One region of the Phocaeicola sp. ICN-14070 genome, then DNA from elsewhere that is predicted to be linked to it. Evidence: riboswitches for the same ligand, from Rfam matches in the RefSeq annotation. Region 1 holds a riboswitch; the other holds the start of a gene.
The links. A riboswitch is a leader RNA that binds a small molecule or an ion and turns the genes downstream of it on or off. The one in region 1 is predicted to bind cobalamin.

Region 2: linked by a shared signal. The riboswitch ahead of WKT20_RS09230 (anaerobic ribonucleoside triphosphate reductase) and the one ahead of WKT20_RS07025 (TonB-dependent receptor plug domain-containing protein) in region 1 are both predicted to bind cobalamin.

The regions. Positions count from the first base shown of each region.
Region 1 is NZ_JBBKBF010000017.1:42,290-55,251, forward strand. Features, by position in the region: gene WKT20_RS06975 (response regulator) at 1-75, shown strand, start outside; gene WKT20_RS06980 (chromate transporter) at 86-628, shown strand; gene WKT20_RS06985 (chromate transporter) at 642-1,211, shown strand; gene WKT20_RS06990 (IbrB-like domain-containing protein) at 1,220-1,762, opposite strand; gene WKT20_RS06995 (DUF3440 domain-containing protein) at 1,753-3,051, opposite strand; gene WKT20_RS07000 (hypothetical protein) at 3,038-3,445, opposite strand; gene WKT20_RS07005 (ABC transporter ATP-binding protein) at 3,521-4,534, opposite strand; gene WKT20_RS07010 (iron ABC transporter permease) at 4,534-5,574, opposite strand; gene WKT20_RS07015 (ABC transporter substrate-binding protein) at 5,571-6,707, opposite strand; gene WKT20_RS07020 (DUF5074 domain-containing protein) at 6,713-7,828, opposite strand; gene WKT20_RS07025 (TonB-dependent receptor plug domain-containing protein) at 7,841-9,880, opposite strand; cobalamin riboswitch at 9,940-10,150, opposite strand; gene WKT20_RS07030 (potassium/proton antiporter) at 10,543-12,003, shown strand; gene WKT20_RS07035 (RNA degradosome polyphosphate kinase) at 12,000-12,962, opposite strand, start outside.
Region 2 is NZ_JBBKBF010000027.1:41,676-47,315, reverse strand. Features, by position in the region: gene nrdG (anaerobic ribonucleoside-triphosphate reductase activating protein) at 1-158, opposite strand, end outside; gene WKT20_RS09230 (anaerobic ribonucleoside triphosphate reductase) at 176-2,560, opposite strand; cobalamin riboswitch at 2,592-2,782, opposite strand; gene WKT20_RS09225 (CCA tRNA nucleotidyltransferase) at 3,040-4,470, opposite strand; gene WKT20_RS09220 (hypothetical protein) at 4,799-5,623, shown strand.

The sequences.
Region 1 (12,962 bases):
GACCCCAAATATTTTACGGATACCTTTAAAAAATTTTATGGAGTCCCCCCAAGTATTTACATGAAAAAGAATTAAACGCAATAACATGAATTTCTATTTAAGAGCATTTTTCATCTTCTTCCGAATAGGTCTATTCACCATTGGAGGAGGATATGCCATGGTTCCTTTAATAGAGGCCGACCTGGTAGACAAACGAAAATGGATAAAAAAGGAAGACTTTCTTGACTTGATGGCACTGGCACAAACTGTACCAGGCATCTTTGCCGTCAACATTGCCATCTTTATCGGCTATAAACTGAAAGGATTCTGGGGAGCTTTCTGGATGGCTCTAGGTACCATACTTCCCTCTTTTCTCATCATCCTTGCTATCGCTCTGTTTTTCAGACAATTCCAACATGTAGAAGCTGTAGAACATGTGTTCAAAGGCATCCGCCCCGCAGTAGTAGCCTTAATTGCAGCTCCTACCTTCAAAATGGCAAAATCGGCCCGTATCAACCGATACAATATCTGGATCCCGGTGGTTTCGGCACTACTGATATGGCTTCTCGGTTTTTCGCCTATCTATGTCATCATCCTCAGTGGATTAGGAGGTTACCTTTATGGACGCTACCAAAAGAAATATAACTAAAAGGAGATAAACTATGGTACTTTTATTACTGAAACTATTCTACACGTTTTTCAAAATAGGTTTATTCGGATTCGGGGGAGGTTACGCCATGATTTCCATGATACAAGGAGAGGTAGTCACCCGTTACGAATGGCTCAGTTCGTCCGACTTTACAGACATCATCGCTATCAGCCAGATGACCCCTGGTCCTATTGGTATTAATTCTGCTACCTACGTGGGATACACGGCCATGGTAAATGCCGGCTACTCACACGCAGTCGGCATACTAGGCTCTACGGTGGCCACATTCTCTGTGGTACTACCTTCGTTTATACTCATGATATTTATCAGCCGTTTTTTTCTGAAATATCAACGTCATCCGGCAGTAGAAGCCGTATTTAATGGCCTGCGTCCCGGAGTAGTCGGTCTGCTTGCAGCTGCTGCTCTCGTACTGATGAATGGGGAAAATTTCGGAACAGACACGTACCAAATCATTATCAGCATCCTGCTTTTTATCGGATGCTTCATTGCTTCCAACCGATATAAGGTAAACCCGATTCTGCTGATTGTATGCAGTGGTATCTTAGGCTACGTTATATACTAAAAAGAACTTTACTCTTCACTCTCCGGTAAAATGGACTGGGGAGTGGGGATAGAAAAATCATTGTCTGCAAACAAAGATGCCAACCCCGAAACCTGCTTTAAACGAAGTAATTCATCTTTATCCATTCCTATATTTTTCATAATCCATTTATCCGACATCCCAGCCTGGGCCAGTTCCGCCACAATATTCGTCATTAATCCAATATCATGAGTCCCCCGCGCACGATTATGACGGATGGTAGATCCCATACGGTTAGACAAATCCTTATCAATTACCACTACAGGCAACATCCCTTTCTCACGTTCATAAATTCGCTGAGAGGTTTTCAGCACCTGATAACGATGAAACCCATCTACAATAATATACTTGTCCTTTTCCTTGTCATAATAACATACGCAAGGCATAGTAAATCCATCTTCCCAAATTGACAGTTCCAATAACTTCATTTCTGGGGGCGCCACCACATTCGGATTATAATTATTGGCACACACTTTCTCCACCGGTACGGCTTTTACATGGTAAACCGGACTTGTTTTCTCTTCTATGTCCATATCTTCTTATATTGTTGTAAAATATAATCTTTCATTTTTTTCTCTTCTTTGTTCATGGCAAATCCCATATATTTACATGCATAATCATTACGAAGAATACACAAGCACATACGTTTATAAGTAGGTATTTCCCTGAACTCCGCAATATCAATATCATCCAAATACTCCATCATAACCGGACGCTTGGTCGTCTTGTAGTTACTTTTATTTCTTACCGTTATCGGGATATTCAGCTTTTCAAGTTTTGCTATCGTTTCATCACTCAAACAACCACCTTTCGTTCTCCAGAACTTAATGCTGGTATGCAGCTTGTTTAAATAACCTCTTCGGGTTTCCTCCGGAAGTGTGGAAAGTAGAAATTCCATGAAGGACTTCCAAGTATGCCCCTCCGGTAATTTAATAGAACCGTATCCCATCGCATGGGTACCTCCATAAATAGCAGAAAAATTAACTCCGTTCACACGGCCAATCATCCGTCCCCAAGTATCCGGCTCTATAGCTTTATACAAGCGTAAACTCTCAATGGCCTCACTAATAAAAGGACTGGCCACTCGCTGCCGTTCCAAGCTCACACCTGCATAATAATAAAGGTCATACAGGCGATTGTAATCCCAACCGAATTTTCCATTTGCAGTCCAGATATCAGTCGTTTTCCAATCATAAATGGGATAAAGATTATACACATCATTGGCAATCTTGGAAGTCCACTGATAATTGTGATAAAGCTGTTGCTTCAAACCACCGTAAATGGTACGCCATCGGTTATAGCTTTCTTGAGTTCGTATTCCAACCAGACAAGCTGTACGTACTGCCTTTTTCTTTTCATGCAACCAGGCAGCAAAACGTAGTTGAAACTCATAGTCCCACATATTTTCATGAAAGAAATCAAAATCTTGTGCCCTCAGCACATTTTGAGGAATTTCTCGTACCCAAATATCTCGTACTTTCTCATCCCATGGTCGCCAATAATGCTGATACATGGAAGTACACGTCCTTACTTTAAAAGGAACGCAAACCCGATACACATCAAGAATATCTTTATTCTTCTCCAAAATACGATTAACAAACTCAATGGTATGGTCATACTGCACTTCATAATCCATAAAAAAGACACCAAGCTTTATATTCAGTTGATGCCGACGTATATAATCAATACATAAATTAAGCAGCACACCACTGTCCTTTCCTCCAGAAAACGACACGTAAATGTTATCAAATTCTTTAAAAAGAACAGCCAAACGCTCTTGTGTCAGTTCATAGACATTTTTCGGTTTTTCATTCGTTTTCATGCTTCTTCCTCATTTTAAGATACAAGCTCCACGCACGTTCTATTTCAAATCCGTGTGTACGGAAATATGATTCATGAGGTTTCTGAACAACAGCCTCCACGTCCCTTTCTTCTCCCAAGAAATCATTATCCACAGCCTTCAATAAGCTCACAAAAACATCTTCATCGTCATTACTGACATAATAGTTATTGATTACCAAAGATTTTTTCCGTACCTCTACAGGAAAAAAACCGACTACCTGATTAGCATAAAATGCCACAAACCAAATAAATGATTCATTGGTTTTAAAGGGATAATTATGATTATACTTAATAATTTCCGGATTCATCACCAACGGGGCTATGCAACTGTACAGTTCAGGAGATGTGCCGGCCATTTTTATCACGGCTATCATATATCTATTGTTTTCGTTTCAACTATGTCAAGCAAAAATAACAAATATCTTTCAAATAAGCTTATTCACTAATAATTATATATCATGAAGTAATGCCTCAAAGGTAGAAAAACATGTAGTTCGTCCGTTTTCATCTGTATAAAGAAGCATATCGGGTGCTTGCACATCCAGTAAAGGCAGCTTCTGAGCGGAAGAACAAGTATCCAGACAAAAATAATGATGACGGTTCAAAGCATTCTGCGCCCAATGACGTAGCACTTCATCTTTCGCCTTTAAAACAATAGATTTCTCCCCCGACACCTCAGGAGAAAAGCCACCATGCATCAAATCAAACTTAATCCGGGCATGATTGGCAAACAATGTATCCATCCGGTTGTTCAATATCAGATCTTCCGTCACGCCACATTCCAACCCTCCGGTTGAAGAAAGAAGCCAAAGACGATCAGACAAAACCAACGCCTGTTCAATATCATGAGTAGACAGAAGAATAGCCCTCTTTTCCTCTATGGCCAGACGATGCAGAAGATTCATGATTTCAATACGGCTTACCACATCTAAAAAAGCAGTCGGTTCATCCAACAATATCAACGGACATTCCTGCACCAGCGCTTTTGCAATCATCACTTTCTGTCGTTCTCCGTCAGAAAGTTCAGCCATATAACATCGTGCCTTATGTGCTATCTCTACGGCTTGCAGTGCATGTTCTACCAACTGCTTGTCGGTCTTATCCAAACGTCCGAAAAATCCTGTATAAGGCTGTCGTCCCAAGGCGACCAGTTCATATACTGTCAACCCTCCTGCTTGCGTACGGTCTGTCAATACGACCCCTATGGTTCTTGACAACTCACGTTCGGAGTAGGCAGACAAATCACGCCCCAATAGTTTCAAGTCGCCAGATAAAGACGGTTGAGCAGCCGCCAAAGTGCGAAGCAAGGTAGATTTACCTGCTCCATTCGCTCCCAGTAGGCATGTCAATTCCCCACGAAAAAGCTGAAAATTCAGACCGGAATGTACTTCCGTCCGCTTCTTCCCTACCTGATAACCGATTGTCAGGTTACGACCCTCTACCACGATTTCCGATTGATTCATCAGTTAAAGTATTGAATTCGACGTTGATTGATAATGACATAAATGATGACCGGCGCCCCCAAGATTGGAGTTACGGCATTCAGCGGTATTACCCCCGACTCTCCCGGAAGGACGCAAATCAAGTTACACAGCAATGCCAATGCTCCTCCGGCAAGCAGCGTAACAGGCATCAGCGAATTATGGTTGGAGGTACCCAGCATCAAACGAGCCAGATGAGGAACTGCCAGACCGATAAAAGATATAGGGCCACAGAATGAAGTCGTTACCGCAGTCAGCAATCCGGTAGCCAACAATAAGAAGTTACGTACCCGGCGAATATTCACTCCCAGATTTTCGGCATAGCGCGGCCCCAAAAGCAAGGCATTCAAAGGCTTAATAAGCATAACTGCTACTAACAAGCCTACCACAGTCAGCAACGAAAAGGCCGGAAGCTGCTCCAAAGAAACTCCACCAAAGTTTCCCATTCCCCACACCATATACGAGTGGACTCCTTCTGCCGTAGCAAAGAAATTCAACAAAGAAATCAGTGAAGAAGTAATATAGCCTATCATGATACCGGCTATGAGCAGCATTACATTACTTTTTATCAAAGAGGATAAAAACAATACCAAAGCCAACACAGCTACAGCACCCAAAAATGCACCTAATATGACAGAAAAAAATCCGGAAAGTGTAAACACACCTGTGGCAATGGTTCCTCCTCCGGCAAGCATCACAAGTGCGACTCCCAAGCTGGCTCCTGAACTGATTCCTAAAATAGAAGAATCGGCCAATGGGTTACTGAAAACCGTCTGCAACATCAGTCCGGAAGCCGACAAGGCTGCTCCACAAAGCAAAGCCGTGATGCATTGAGGAAAACGCGATTCCCACACGATAAACGTCCAGCTTGCCTTTTCAGCCTCTTCTCCACTTAAAATACGCAGCACTTCCTGCGCCGGAATATCTACCGAACCTAAAAATAAATTGGCTACCACTAAAAGCGCTATCAAAAGAGCCAGGGTGCCGAATATTACGTAATGTTTTTTATCAGAATGTATCATTCCGCTAAATTACTAAAATATTTCGGTTCATAACCTTCAAGCAACTCGGGATGGAATATTTTTACCATATCTTTCAACAATATCTCCGGATGAAAAGGGGATTCTTCATAAAAAGGTATCCGATAGGTGTTACATCCATAAATCCGACGTTCGCGGAATGCCTTGAAACGAGTATAAAGCGAGTAGTCCTTCTGAAGTTCCTTATAGGTCTTATCTTGTGGCTGATTGTATTTTATCAACCAGAAATCGGCATGTTCTCCTTTGTCGAAAACGGCTTCAAAAGCCATCGGCACAGAACCACTGTTCGGCAATTCTGCAAAAACATAATCTGCTCCGGCATCTGCATACAAGCGTCCTGTAGTACTCTGTCCTCCGGCAATATACCATGCAGAGCCATACTTCAAATCACTTAATACCGTAGGACGGGAGGTAGCCTGTGCCGCCAAATCTTTTACTGCCAGGTATTCTTTTTCTATCTGTGCAAAAAGTGAATCTCCCCGCTGTTCCTGCCCTACCAGCAATCCGTAAAAGCGCAGCCATTCTGCACGCCCTAACGGGGAGGTTTCCATGTAATCCGCACATTCGATTACGGGTACTCCCAACTTTCCTACCCGACCGTATCCTCCGCTGTTCTCAAACGGGGAAAGCATGATAGCATCCGGACGAAGGTCGATAATTTTCTCAATATCCGGATTCATTCCGTTTCCGCAATCTACAATTTCTCCATTCCGGCATCCATTCTGTACCTCCGGCATCTTGAAATATTCCAGATTGCAGACTCCCCTGATACTTTTGGCCTGTCCCAATTCTTTCAACACACTTCCATGCACCACAGAATACACCACAGCCCGTTCCAACGGAACCCGTACGACAGTCCCCTCAGGCAGATTCTCCGGAACCGGCTGAGTCTTATCAGTCAACAGATAAGTATGCAATATTTTCAATGTATCCCATGGGTTACGGATAGAAACCATGGTATAATCAGAGAACTTTACCACAGACAAGTTAGTGGCATACCTCATTTTCAGGGTATCTCCTTCCTCCTGAACGGAAGAAGTCTTGCTTCCTCCGCCGCAGGCAGAGAGAAGCAAGACTGTAATTACTATATGGGCAGATAGTAAAATTTGTTTCATAAAAATCAATCAATGAAAACCATTGTTTTAGGGTTCTGACCACCACAATCAAACTTTTCTACAAAGTTACCGTTACGGTCAAAACGATACATCGTACCATTTGAGTTCGAATAGAATGTCACTCCAATATAAATATCTCCCTTCTCATCATCCACACTCATCATGTATACACTTGATGTAGCCAGTTCTGCCGGTGCATTTTTCAGGAAAGAAGATGAATTTACCGTAGCAGTCTTAATATTATAAGAGAAGAATGTATTGTTCGTACTTGTTTCAGGCCAATTAGAATAATCTGTTTCCGAATTTACAAAATACACCATATCATCTCCTACAGCCATATTAGTAGCAACTCCTAACGAAGTCTGCTTATTACCATTCTGCGGCTCTATCATCTGAGCAGAATATCCTTTATCCGCATAATTTCCCCAAGAAATCAAGAAAATTTTTCCATCTTCTTCCAACACTTGATTCGGGTTAATATCAACAGTTAAAGTCGTTTCTAACTGCATGTTATCTGCATTAATGACAAACAACTCTTTCTGATACTGATTCCCGGCATCATTCTTTAAATATGAATTAGCCACGTACAACTTGCCATCACATTCTGCAATACCTTCCAAGTTATTTCCCCCGGTAAATGTAGCTACCACCTTCAGGGTATTTGCATCCAGTTTCGTCACTTGACCACCATATTGCGTCATATAAATATACCCGTCATCAGCTGCCAAATAACGAGGAGCTCCCTCTGATTCTGGAATTGTATAGCGCTGTTTCTCTACTCCAGCCGTATTCATCCGAACCAAATATCTTGAACCTGCAATAATTGCATAAAGGTCATTATTATATTCAATCATGGACTGTCCTGTATCACCTAATTTAGCCTGATTCTGAGTATAAAAAATATCATTAATAAATTCGGCATCTTTATCCGGTGCATAAAAAGACAATGTTGCATTGTTATACCCCATGGTACCTTCATTCAGAATAAATGCCCGATGAGTAGGAAGGGTAACCTTAGAACCACTGTCATCAAATAACTCTTCATCTTCGCTACAAGCTACCAGTGACGCTCCTAATGTCACCATGCAGCACAAACTGAAAAATAATTTTCTAAATTGCATAAATATTTAAATTTAAAAATGAATAGCAGCTGTTATTTTCCATGAACGCCCTGGCATTGGATAATACTTTATTACCTCATATTGCTCATTCATGAAATTAATTAAATCTGCCTGTAGTCTTAAACGACAGGTCTTAAATGAAAATTGCCGAGAAAGAGTTAGCGTTTGTTCCACATATCCTTCAATCTCATTCTCTGGAATATTCTGTGAGAAGTAATATCTTTTTCCGACTCCAATCAAACTATATCCTAATTTTACCCATGGAGTTTCCAAAATGACGGAACCGTTCCCATTATGTTCTGGCGTATAAGGCAATTGATCCTTATAATTTTTAGCATTCGGGTCAGTCAAATCAACAGCCTTTTGCCATGTATAACTTCCTGATACATATGCTTTAAACAATTCACCTAAAGGAATACCCATAGAAAGAGTAATATCCACTCCCCATATATGAGTTTTCCCATAATTCGCCATTCTCCATACATAAGTAGAAGGAAAAGCCACTATCTTGTCTGTTACCTGATTGAAGTACACATCTCCTGTAAATGTCAAATAGTCCCATACAGAGTTCCTTTTGGCCCCCCACGTTACGCCTATGTTATATTCCTTTGCTTTTTCCGGACGAAGAGAACGATTTCCTAAACGATAATAATACAAGTCGTTAAAGGTTGGGGTACGAAAAGTACTTTTATACATAGCCCTTAAAAAGAAATCTTGTTCACTGAAAGGTTTCCAATTCACCGAAAAAGAAGGGGATAATTTCTTCAAATCATCCGGCTTTTCTCCACTCTCCACATGTTCCTTTATATATGTATTTATCAAGGAAGCATCCATTTGCACACCATCCAATTGATAGCGAGCATGTAAGGCTGTCAAAGAAGTCACACGAGTGGGAAACGGACAATCCGGTAAATTGCTATCCAGTGTATTCACTGCTAAATCTTGAGCCAATGATACGGAAAAGCCCTGAAACGGTCGATACAAAACAGCTCCTGAGGCATAATATTCATGCTGGGTATAATGATCTGTGGAAACTCCCCCCTCATATTGTGCCCCCTTATCCTGGTATTTATTCCAGGCATAATTGTATTTAGCCAATGCCTGTAATGACCATTTCTCAGCTATTTTATCCTGATATTTTGCTTGCACAAAAGCATTCTTATCCCAAAGGCGTTCATTTGAAACAGGATTATACAAAATCACAGCTCCCGGTAATCCACGTTCTGACTGATAATAGTATGCCTTAACATTCAATTTTTTATCTTCCTTAAATTCATGAACAAGATTCCATTCCGTATGCCAGGAATCCACTTCCGAATTCGTTCTTTTCTCTGTCTGAGTATATTTCCCATTTTTCAGCAAAAAAGGATACTGTCCATCCGAACGTAAATAGTCTCCGTCAACAGACAAGACCGTCTTTTCGCCTAGCTGTTGTCCATATCGAAAATAAGGATTAACCAGTCCAAAAGAACCGCTTTTTACCTGAAACAACAATTGCCATTTTCTATCCTCCAGAAACTCGGGACGAGATGTTTCAATATTCAAGACTCCAGCCGAAGCATACAGTCTGGCAGACTGAAGCATATCTTCATTCTGACCTACACTTAACGATAAAGACTCTACGTTGTCTAAAGAAAAACGCCCTATATCTATCTGTCCAGCCTGACAATTGCTTACCGCAACTCCATCATAACTAATTGCAGTATGGGCAGCTCCCATATTTCGAACGGAAACTGTTTTCAATCCTCCCGTACCTCCATAATCACGCACATCAGTGCCTGCAAAACGCCTTACCGCATCTGCCATATTCTGAATACCCAGATCTTCCATCATGTCTTTTCCCAAACGCTGCACGGGAACAACTGAAGATATTTTATTCATCGTCTTCTTCCCACTCACCGTCACATCCGGAATCTGGTGCACCTTTCCTGTAATACTATCAGAGTCCGCATGTTGGGCATAAATAATATCTACACCTGCAAACAAGCAAAGACACATAGCTATAAGAAAGCGACAGCCGACAGTAATAGCCAGTTTCTTCAATCTGTTCATTTAAGTTTTAATTGTAATTCTACATTACGCACGTTCTTGCCATTCTTTCCTCGAGAATGCAAGCATGACTTTGTTTTGCAGGTCTTCTGACTTACTCCCGTTTGTCTTGCCTTCCCATCTTCATTTAAAAGACAGTGGCCTTGCAGAGGGTAGACAAACGTAAATGTCTGGAGCTTACAGCAGCGGGACTGTCCGGGACTTTCACCCGATTCCCTTTTCATCCGCGATTTCGCCAAACCGGAAATCAATACGGAACAAAACATTGCAAATATACATTTTTCCTTGAAAACAAAAATAAATTTCTATAGAATTATAGTACCATTCCACAAACAAGTATAAATTGCCCTACATATTCCTAATTTTCTCCTCATACATTCTACAAAACGTAGGAAAAAGTTCTCTGTTTCACAGTGCGAGATTTATATCCCACAGTGTGAAATATGTATCCCACACTATGGTTTTTGTATTTCACAGTGTGAAACAGAGAATTTGTCGTAGAATTTTCCACTTTTAGCAAGTACATACTGAAAAAGTACTACAGAAGAGACAATAGATTCACAAAAATCTTTACAAAAAGCATTTGCCTGCCAAACATTTTCTTACCTTTGAACATTATAATACATATACAACATTCACATTACTTTATTTATTATTACATAATCATGATTTTTACAGCTGAAAACATACTGATGATTGGCTCCATCCTTATTTTTTCCAGCATTCTCATCAGTAAAACCGGATACCGGTTTGGTATTCCCACTCTTCTACTTTTCCTGATAGTAGGAATGTGTTTTGGCAGTGACGGACTCGGACTGCAATTCAACAGTGCTTCAGACGCGCAATTCATTGGAATGATGGCACTAAGTATTATCCTGTTTTCCGGAGGTATGGATACCAAATACAACGAAATCAAACCCATCCTTACTCCCGGTATTGTACTGTCAACTGCCGGTGTATTGCTTACAACCTTGCTGACCGGTATATTTATATTCTATATTTCCGACTGGAACCGAACCAACATAGAATTAACCCTGCTTAGTTCCTTGCTGCTTGCCGCTACCATGTCGTCTACAGACTCTGCTTCTGTGTTCAACCTACTCCGCTCCCAGCGCATGAACTTGAAACAGAATCTACGCCCCATGCTAGAATTGGAGAGTGGAAGTAACGACCCGATGGCCTACATGCTGACCATCGTACTGATACAAGTGATTTCAAGTGGAAGTAATCCTGATTTTCTACTGATTACCAAAGACCTGCTCGTGCAGTTCTTCTTCGGTGGAGTCATCGGTTACGCCATGGGACGATTCAGCGTATGGCTGATAAACCGCATCAACCTGTCCAACAGTTCGCTTTACTCAATCCTCTTGTTGAGCCTGGTATTCATTACCTTCACCATTACGGACCTGCTGAAAGGAAATGCCTATCTGGCTGTCTACATCATGGGAGTCATTCTTGGAAACACCCGACTGGCTTTCCGAAAAGAAATCAATACCTTTATGAGCGGACTGACCTGGCTTTTCCAAATTATCATGTTCCTTACTTTAGGACTACTGGTCAACCCACACGAAATGCTCGATATCGCAGCGGTAGCCTTACTGATTGGTGTGTTTATGATTCTCGTTGCCCGTCCGCTCAGCGTATTCCTCTGCCTGCTACCTTTCCGTAACATTACGAATAAAGGCAGACTGTTTGTTTCGTGGGTGGGACTGAGAGGAGCTACCCCCATCATTTTTGCGACTTATCCGGTATTGGCACAGATTGAAGGTTCGCAGCAATTGTTCAACATTGTATTCTTCATCACGCTTCTGTCTTTGGTCATTCAGGGGATGACCATTACAAAGGCGGCAAAAATCCTGCAGCTGGACTTGCCCGCACCTAAAGAAGGGAATGAATTTGGAGTGGAACTGCCGGAAGAAATCGACACCCGCCTGAATGACCTCACCCTGACAGCCGAAATGCTGGAAAATAAAAACAGACTGGCCGAAATGCAGATTCCCAAAGGAACGTTGGTTATGCTCGTGAAACGTGGCAGTGAGTTCCTGATTCCCAACGGACAAATGGAATTGAAACCAGGAGACAAATTACTGCTTATATCAGAAAACAAAAACAAGTCGGCTGATTAGTTCTCAGCCAACTTGTTTTTCAAATATTCATAAAAATCGTACTGCGCGCGCACATCATCGTTACCCGGTTTTCTTTTAAAGATATTCCGCAACTGATTATCTACCCAACATGCTTTCCGATTGGCCGATAACTGGAGTTCCAGCATGTCTGTCAATTCCCGACGAAGTCTGCCGTCGAGAATAGGAGTTACCGCCTCGATACGACGATACAAATTACGACGCATCCAGTCGGGCGAACCGATAAAAACTAACGGATCACCTCCATTCCCAAAGTACCACACGCGGGCATGCTCCAAAAAACTATCCACGATACGGGTAACCCGAATATTCCGACTAAACGATTCTCCCGGAACCAGACAGCAGATTCCTCTTACAATCAAATCAATCTGCACCCCTGCCTCACTGGCACGATACAGCTCATCTATCATAGCCGTATCCTGCAAGGCATTCATCTTCAAAATAATCCGACCAGGCTTTCCTTCTTTTACAAAATCAATTTCCTGTTGAATCAGAGCTTTTAATTCCGGAAGCAGATTGAACCGTGCTATCAACAGGCGTTTGAAACGAGGCTCTGTCACTTCTTTCCGCAAGACCTTAAACAGGGTACACATGTCGTCCACTATCTGCTTGTTGCAAGTATACAAAGCTATGTCTGCATAAATTTTTGCTGTCTTCTCATTAAAATTACCCGTACTGACATACGCGTAGCTTCTTAACCGTTCTCCCTTGTCATTCTTCCGGAGAATCAATGCAACCTTGGCATGTACTTTCAGTCCCGGAATGCTGAATATAATGTCAATCCCCGCCTTCCGCATCAATTCGGCCGTAGCTAGGTTATTCTCTTCATCAAAACGGGCTTTCAGTTCCACAAACACCGTGACATGTTTCCCGTTTCGTGCGGCAGCAATCAAGGCATTAATCACTTCCGAATGTTCCGCCACACGATACTGCGTAATCAT
Region 2 (5,640 bases), on a different contig from region 1:
AGGACTTCCTGCGTGAGAGGTTTGCCGGCCTTCGGATTCCATGATTCCGGATTGTGACATCCCTTGCAACGATGGGTACATCCAGCCAGATAGATGGAATACCGGATGCCCTCACCGTCGACAATTGTTTCAGGATATGTATATAAATAATGTAACATGTACGTTTCCTTTCGGCTTATGCATGCTTTACACGGTCGTGCTCTTCCGCTCTCTTGGCAGAGTTCCAGCTGCTAAGGTCGCCTGTCAGGTAACCGGTGATACGGCGCATGCGCAGGATATTCTCGCTGTTACATACCGGACAACGGCTGTAGATGACTCCCTTGTAGCCACAATCGTGACAAGTATCTACCGGGTGGTTGATAGAACCGTATCCAATCTGCTCGTCGTGCATCACCTTTACAATCTTCGCAATGGCCTTCACGTTTTTCTGTGCTTCTCCATCCAACTCTACGTAGGTGATGTGTCCGCCACGTGTCAGTGCATGGAAAGGAGCTTCACATTTGATTTTCTCGACAATGGTAATCGGTTCTTTCACGTCCACATGGAATGAGTTGACATAGTAATCACGGTCGTTTACTCCTTCAATGATTCCATATTTGCGTTTGTCCATACGGGTAAATCTACCGGACAATCCTTCGGCGGGAGTTGCCAGTACCGAATAATTCAATCCGTATTTCTTTTTGTAGTCTTCGGCCACTTTGTTCATCTCTTCAATAGCCTCGTAAAGCGTGTTCCACGCCTGCTGGTTATGTCCATGTCCTTGGCCGTATAATGCCATCATAGCATTGTGTCCTCCAATAAAGCCGATACCTAAAGTACCCTGTTTCAACACATCTCCGACTTCTTCGTTGGGATGAAGGGCACCTCCACCTTTCCATACATTATTGCCCATCATGAACGGGAACTGACGCGCAAGAGCGGTATGCTGGTACTGGTAACGGGTATACAACTGCTCTGCGATGAATTCAGCCATGGAGTGTACCGACTGGAGGAAAAATTCCTTTGCTTTCTGGAGCTTGCCTTCCGGAGTCTCGTTAGTCAGACTTTCTGCTTTCCGGTGCGCTTCAATGGCCAGACGAGGCAGGTTCATGGTCGTAAATGAAAGGTTACCTCTTCCCAATGAAGTCTTTTCTCCATTCAGGTTCTCGAATACGCGTGTGCGGCATCCCATGGTTGCCAGTTCATAACGGTAACGTTTCGGGTCGTCAGCACTCCATTTCTCGTGTTTGTTGAACGGAGTATCCAGGAACATAAAGTTAGGGAACAGTGCTTTGGCCGTCGTACGGCATGCCTGCAGGAAGAGGTCGAAGTTTGGGCATTCAAACTTCACTTCTCCTGAGAGAGCTGCTTCAAAATCCTTCATGGCCAGTTGATAATCGGCTTCGGAATAGCTCACTCCGTCTTTCACTTTAAAAATCTGGATAGGGAAGACTGGAACTTCTCCATGATTCCCCAAGCCTTCGATGGTAGCTTTCAATAATTCCTGAATCACCATTCTTCCTTCTGCCGAGGTGTCCGTACCATAATTGATGGAACTGAATACCACCTGATTACCTCCTCTGGAATGCATGGTGTTCAAGTTGTGGATAAAGCCCTCCATGGCCTGATGTGTATCTTTGCGGGTTTGTGCCAGCGTTTTGCGGAGCACGTACTTCAATTCGTCTGCTGTCAGGTCGATGCCTTCCGCTTGCAAAGAATCCAAGTAAGCCTTTTCAGTCTCTTCGTTAGGAGCGATGCTGTGGAAATGGGCACGTATCCCTTTCAGGATTTCTTTCTCGTCCGTTGTGTGGCCTTTGATGTCGAGCAGCAATCCTAAATGAGTAGCCATGACTTTCTGGAAACTTTTCAGCACTCCCTTGGCCATGAAAAAGTCGAAGGCCGGAATTGCCTGTCCTCCGTGCTGTTCATTCTGGTTCGTCTGGAAAATGATGGTAGCCAGTGTAGCGTAACTCTGGATGGACTGCGGCGTACGGATGCTTCCGTTCTTGGTGTGAAATCCGCGTTCGAACAAATCATCTAAGTCATACTGTATGCAGGTAGTCGTCTTTGTGGGATAATAATCCAGGTCGTGGATGTGTATGTCGCCCATCTGATGCGCTTCTGCATATTTTTTCGGAAGAAGATATTTGTAAGTATAGTCCTTGGTGATTTCTGAAGCAAAAGTCATCATCTGTCCGGCCGGTGTATGACTTGACATGTTGGCATTGTTCAGGTTTACATCATTCTTGTCGATGGCCACAATACCGTCCATGATATGTTTGATGTGTGTTTTCCGGTCTCTTTCCGTATTTCTCCACTGACGGTAGATGATGTATTTCTTGGCCACTTCTGGCTGCCCCTTCATTAATTCGTTTTCCACAAGGTCCTGAATTTCTTCCACACCGATGGTAGGCTGCGAGAAGTGTGACACTACCTGTCGGGTAATCAGATCCAGTTCCTCTTTCTGCTGAGGAATGCCGGTTGCTTCAAAAGCCTTTCCGATGGCGTTGGTGATTTTTGCGGCTGAAAAGTTTTCCTGCTTTCCGTCGCGCTTGATGATGCGGATTTCTGTCAAATTCATTTTTTCAATTAAATGAGGTAAAACATAACTTATAATTGTGCTTTTCCGGGCAGGTCTTCTGACTGATCTTTCCCCACAGACGCCTTCCCATGAATTCGATTCACAGTGGCTTGCAATGCATGTCCAGGTTTACGCAAGAATCACAGCAGCAGGTACTGTTGCCGATTTCCACGGCATTCCCTTTTGAAACGGTTAGGTTACCTTTTGAAAAGCAGGACAAAGATAGAGATTTGGGAGAAAAATAAAAAATGAGATTTTCCGAATGTTTCTAAATTGGGAGAACTTTTATGAACGAAATCCTCCTTGTATGACATTGTAGGAGGTTTAATTGGGTAACTCTAATTTGTAATAGCTCTCAGATATTGGAAATTCTGAAATATTTTTCTAGTTTGTCGACAAGCGAATAACTATATCGGAAAAATCTTTCGAAGCTTCTGTAGGTCAAGGGTGACAGAGGCTTCGAAAGAGGTTGGGTTAGCTTATTTTTTTTCAGGCAGGTTCACGGGCTTTAGTCCCATTTGTTCCGCCTTTTTCAGCATATATTCAAAGGCTGCGTCGTGCTCGTTCGGGATGGCACCATCCAGAATCGCATCCTTGATAGAACTTTTCAGGCTTCCGATTTCACGGCAAGGCTGCAGGTTGAATACCTGCATGATTTCGGCTCCGTCTACGGGCGGTTGGAAGTTCCGGATGCGGTCTTTTTCTTCCAAATCTTTCAGCTTCTGGCGCACCAGTTTGAAGTTGTCCAGAAAGCGTTGCTTGCGGGCTTCGTTTTTGGAAGTAATATCTGCTTCGCAAAGCATCATCAGATCGTCGATGTCATCACCGGCTTCGAAGAGCAGGCGGCGTACGGCCGAGTCGGTCACTTCTTCATCGGCAATCACAATCGGACGCATGTGCAGACCGACGAGTTTCTGTACGTACTTCATTTTCTCGTTCATCGGAAGCTTCATCTTACGGAAGATTTCCGGAATCATTTTCTCACCGATGAAATTGTGGTTATGGAAGGTCCATCCTGCCTTAGGTTCCCAGCGTTTGGTTCTCGGTTTGCCAATATCGTGTAGCAGGGTAGCCCAGCGTAGCCACAAGTCGTTGCTTACGCGTGAAATATTATCCACCACTTCAAGCGTGTGGTAGAAATTGTCTTTGTGACCGCGTCCGTTGCGTACTTCCACTCCCTGCAGTGCCACCAGTTCCGGAAAAATCAATTCCAGCAGTCCGCAGCGGTCCAGGTCGATAAAACCCTTGGAAGGGACAGGTGACAGCAAAATCTTGTTCAGTTCGTCGGCGATACGTTCGCGCGAGATAATCTTGATGCGTTCCTTGTTGCGTTCCAGTGCTTCGAACGTTTCATCGTCTATATAGAAATTCAATTGCGTGGCAAATCGTATGCAGCGCATCATGCGCAGCGGGTCGTCGCTGAACGTGATGTCCGGATCAAGCGGAGTACGGATGGTACGTTCCTTCAGGTCATCCAGCCCGCCGAAGGGGTCTACCAATTCTCCGAAACGTGCCTTGTTCAGGCAAACCGCCATGGCATTGATGGTGAAGTCTCTGCGGTTCTGGTCATCTTCCAGTGTGCCGTCTTCTACTATCGGCTTGCGGCTGTCGTGGCTATACGATTCCTTGCGTGCCCCTACAAACTCCACTTCGGTATCCTTGAACTTGACTTGTGCCGTACCGAAGTTCTTGAAAACAGATACATGCGCACCTCGTCCCAGCTTTTTGCCGAAAGCCTGAGCCATTTCAATTCCGCTTCCTACCACCACTACATCTATGTCCTTGGAAGGTCTGTTCAGGAAAATATCTCTTACATATCCACCTACAACATAGCATTCCAGTCCCAGCTCATCGGCCGTTTCTGATATCAGACTAAAAATTCTGCCAGCGAAGTGTTCTTTCAGTTCCATTGTATGCATTTTTTCAATTTGCCGCAAAGTTACAAAAAAAATCCCTTTGTCCATTTTTTGCCGCTTGCTTGAAATCTTACATTTGTTTTTCTGGTTGTGGAAAGACATTGAGGAAACATCAGGCTGTTAAGAAACAAACCTTTCTGCATGTTTTACGTTTCGCTTGTGCGAACCCTATGTTTCTCAAGGCCGAAACGTAGGTTTTCCTTTCGCAAAACGTAGGTTTCCGGTGAGGGAAACATAGAAAATGCATGGAAAAAAGCAGGAATGTGCGGAGGAGTTCCGAAAATAGTTGTATTTTTGCCTGCATAGAATGATAGATAAACGTATGAAAAAGATAGGATTATTGCTCGTTCCGATGGCATTGGCACTTTCTGCTTGCCAGAACGGTGAGAAGCAGGCTGGCCAGTTGTTTCAGCGTGCGGAATCTGCGTATGCGGCAGGTGAGTACAGCCTGGCTAAATTGCAGATAGATAGTATTCGTACCCTGTATCCCAAGGCATTTGAAGTGCGCAAGGCGGGCATCAAGCTGATGCAGCAGATTGACCTGGCTGAACAGACCAAGACGTTGGCTTATCTGGACAGCATGATGACGGTGAAGCAGGCTGCGCTTGACTCCATCAAGGGAAAGTTTGTATTGGAAAAAGATACAGCCTATCAGGAAGTAGGAAATTATTTTTATCCCACTCAGGTGGTCGAAAAAAACATTGGCCGTTCGTTCTTGCGTGCGCAGGTGAGCGAATTAGGTGAGATGTCGCTGACCTCTATTTGTTGTGCGGGAGGAAGTATTCATCATACGGCTGTAAAGGTTTCCGTGGATGATACTTTTGCGGAGACTCCTACGTCAATAGATAGTTATGAAACTACAGACTTGGGACGTCCGGTAGAAAAGGCCGACTATAAACTGGGTAATGACGGAGGGGTGATTGCATTTCTGGTTGCCAATCGTGATAAGAAAAACATCCGTCTGGAATTTATCGGCGACCGGAACTATAAGACAGTGATGCATCCGAATGATGTGAAGGCAGTCGCAGAACTGAGTGATCTGGCACGTGTGTTGTCTGCCATCGAAGAAATCAAGAAAGAACAGAAAGAGGCCAACTTGAAAATCAAGTTTGTGAAACGGAAGATGGAAGAGAATACGGAAGAATAAAACTTTGTACAAACATA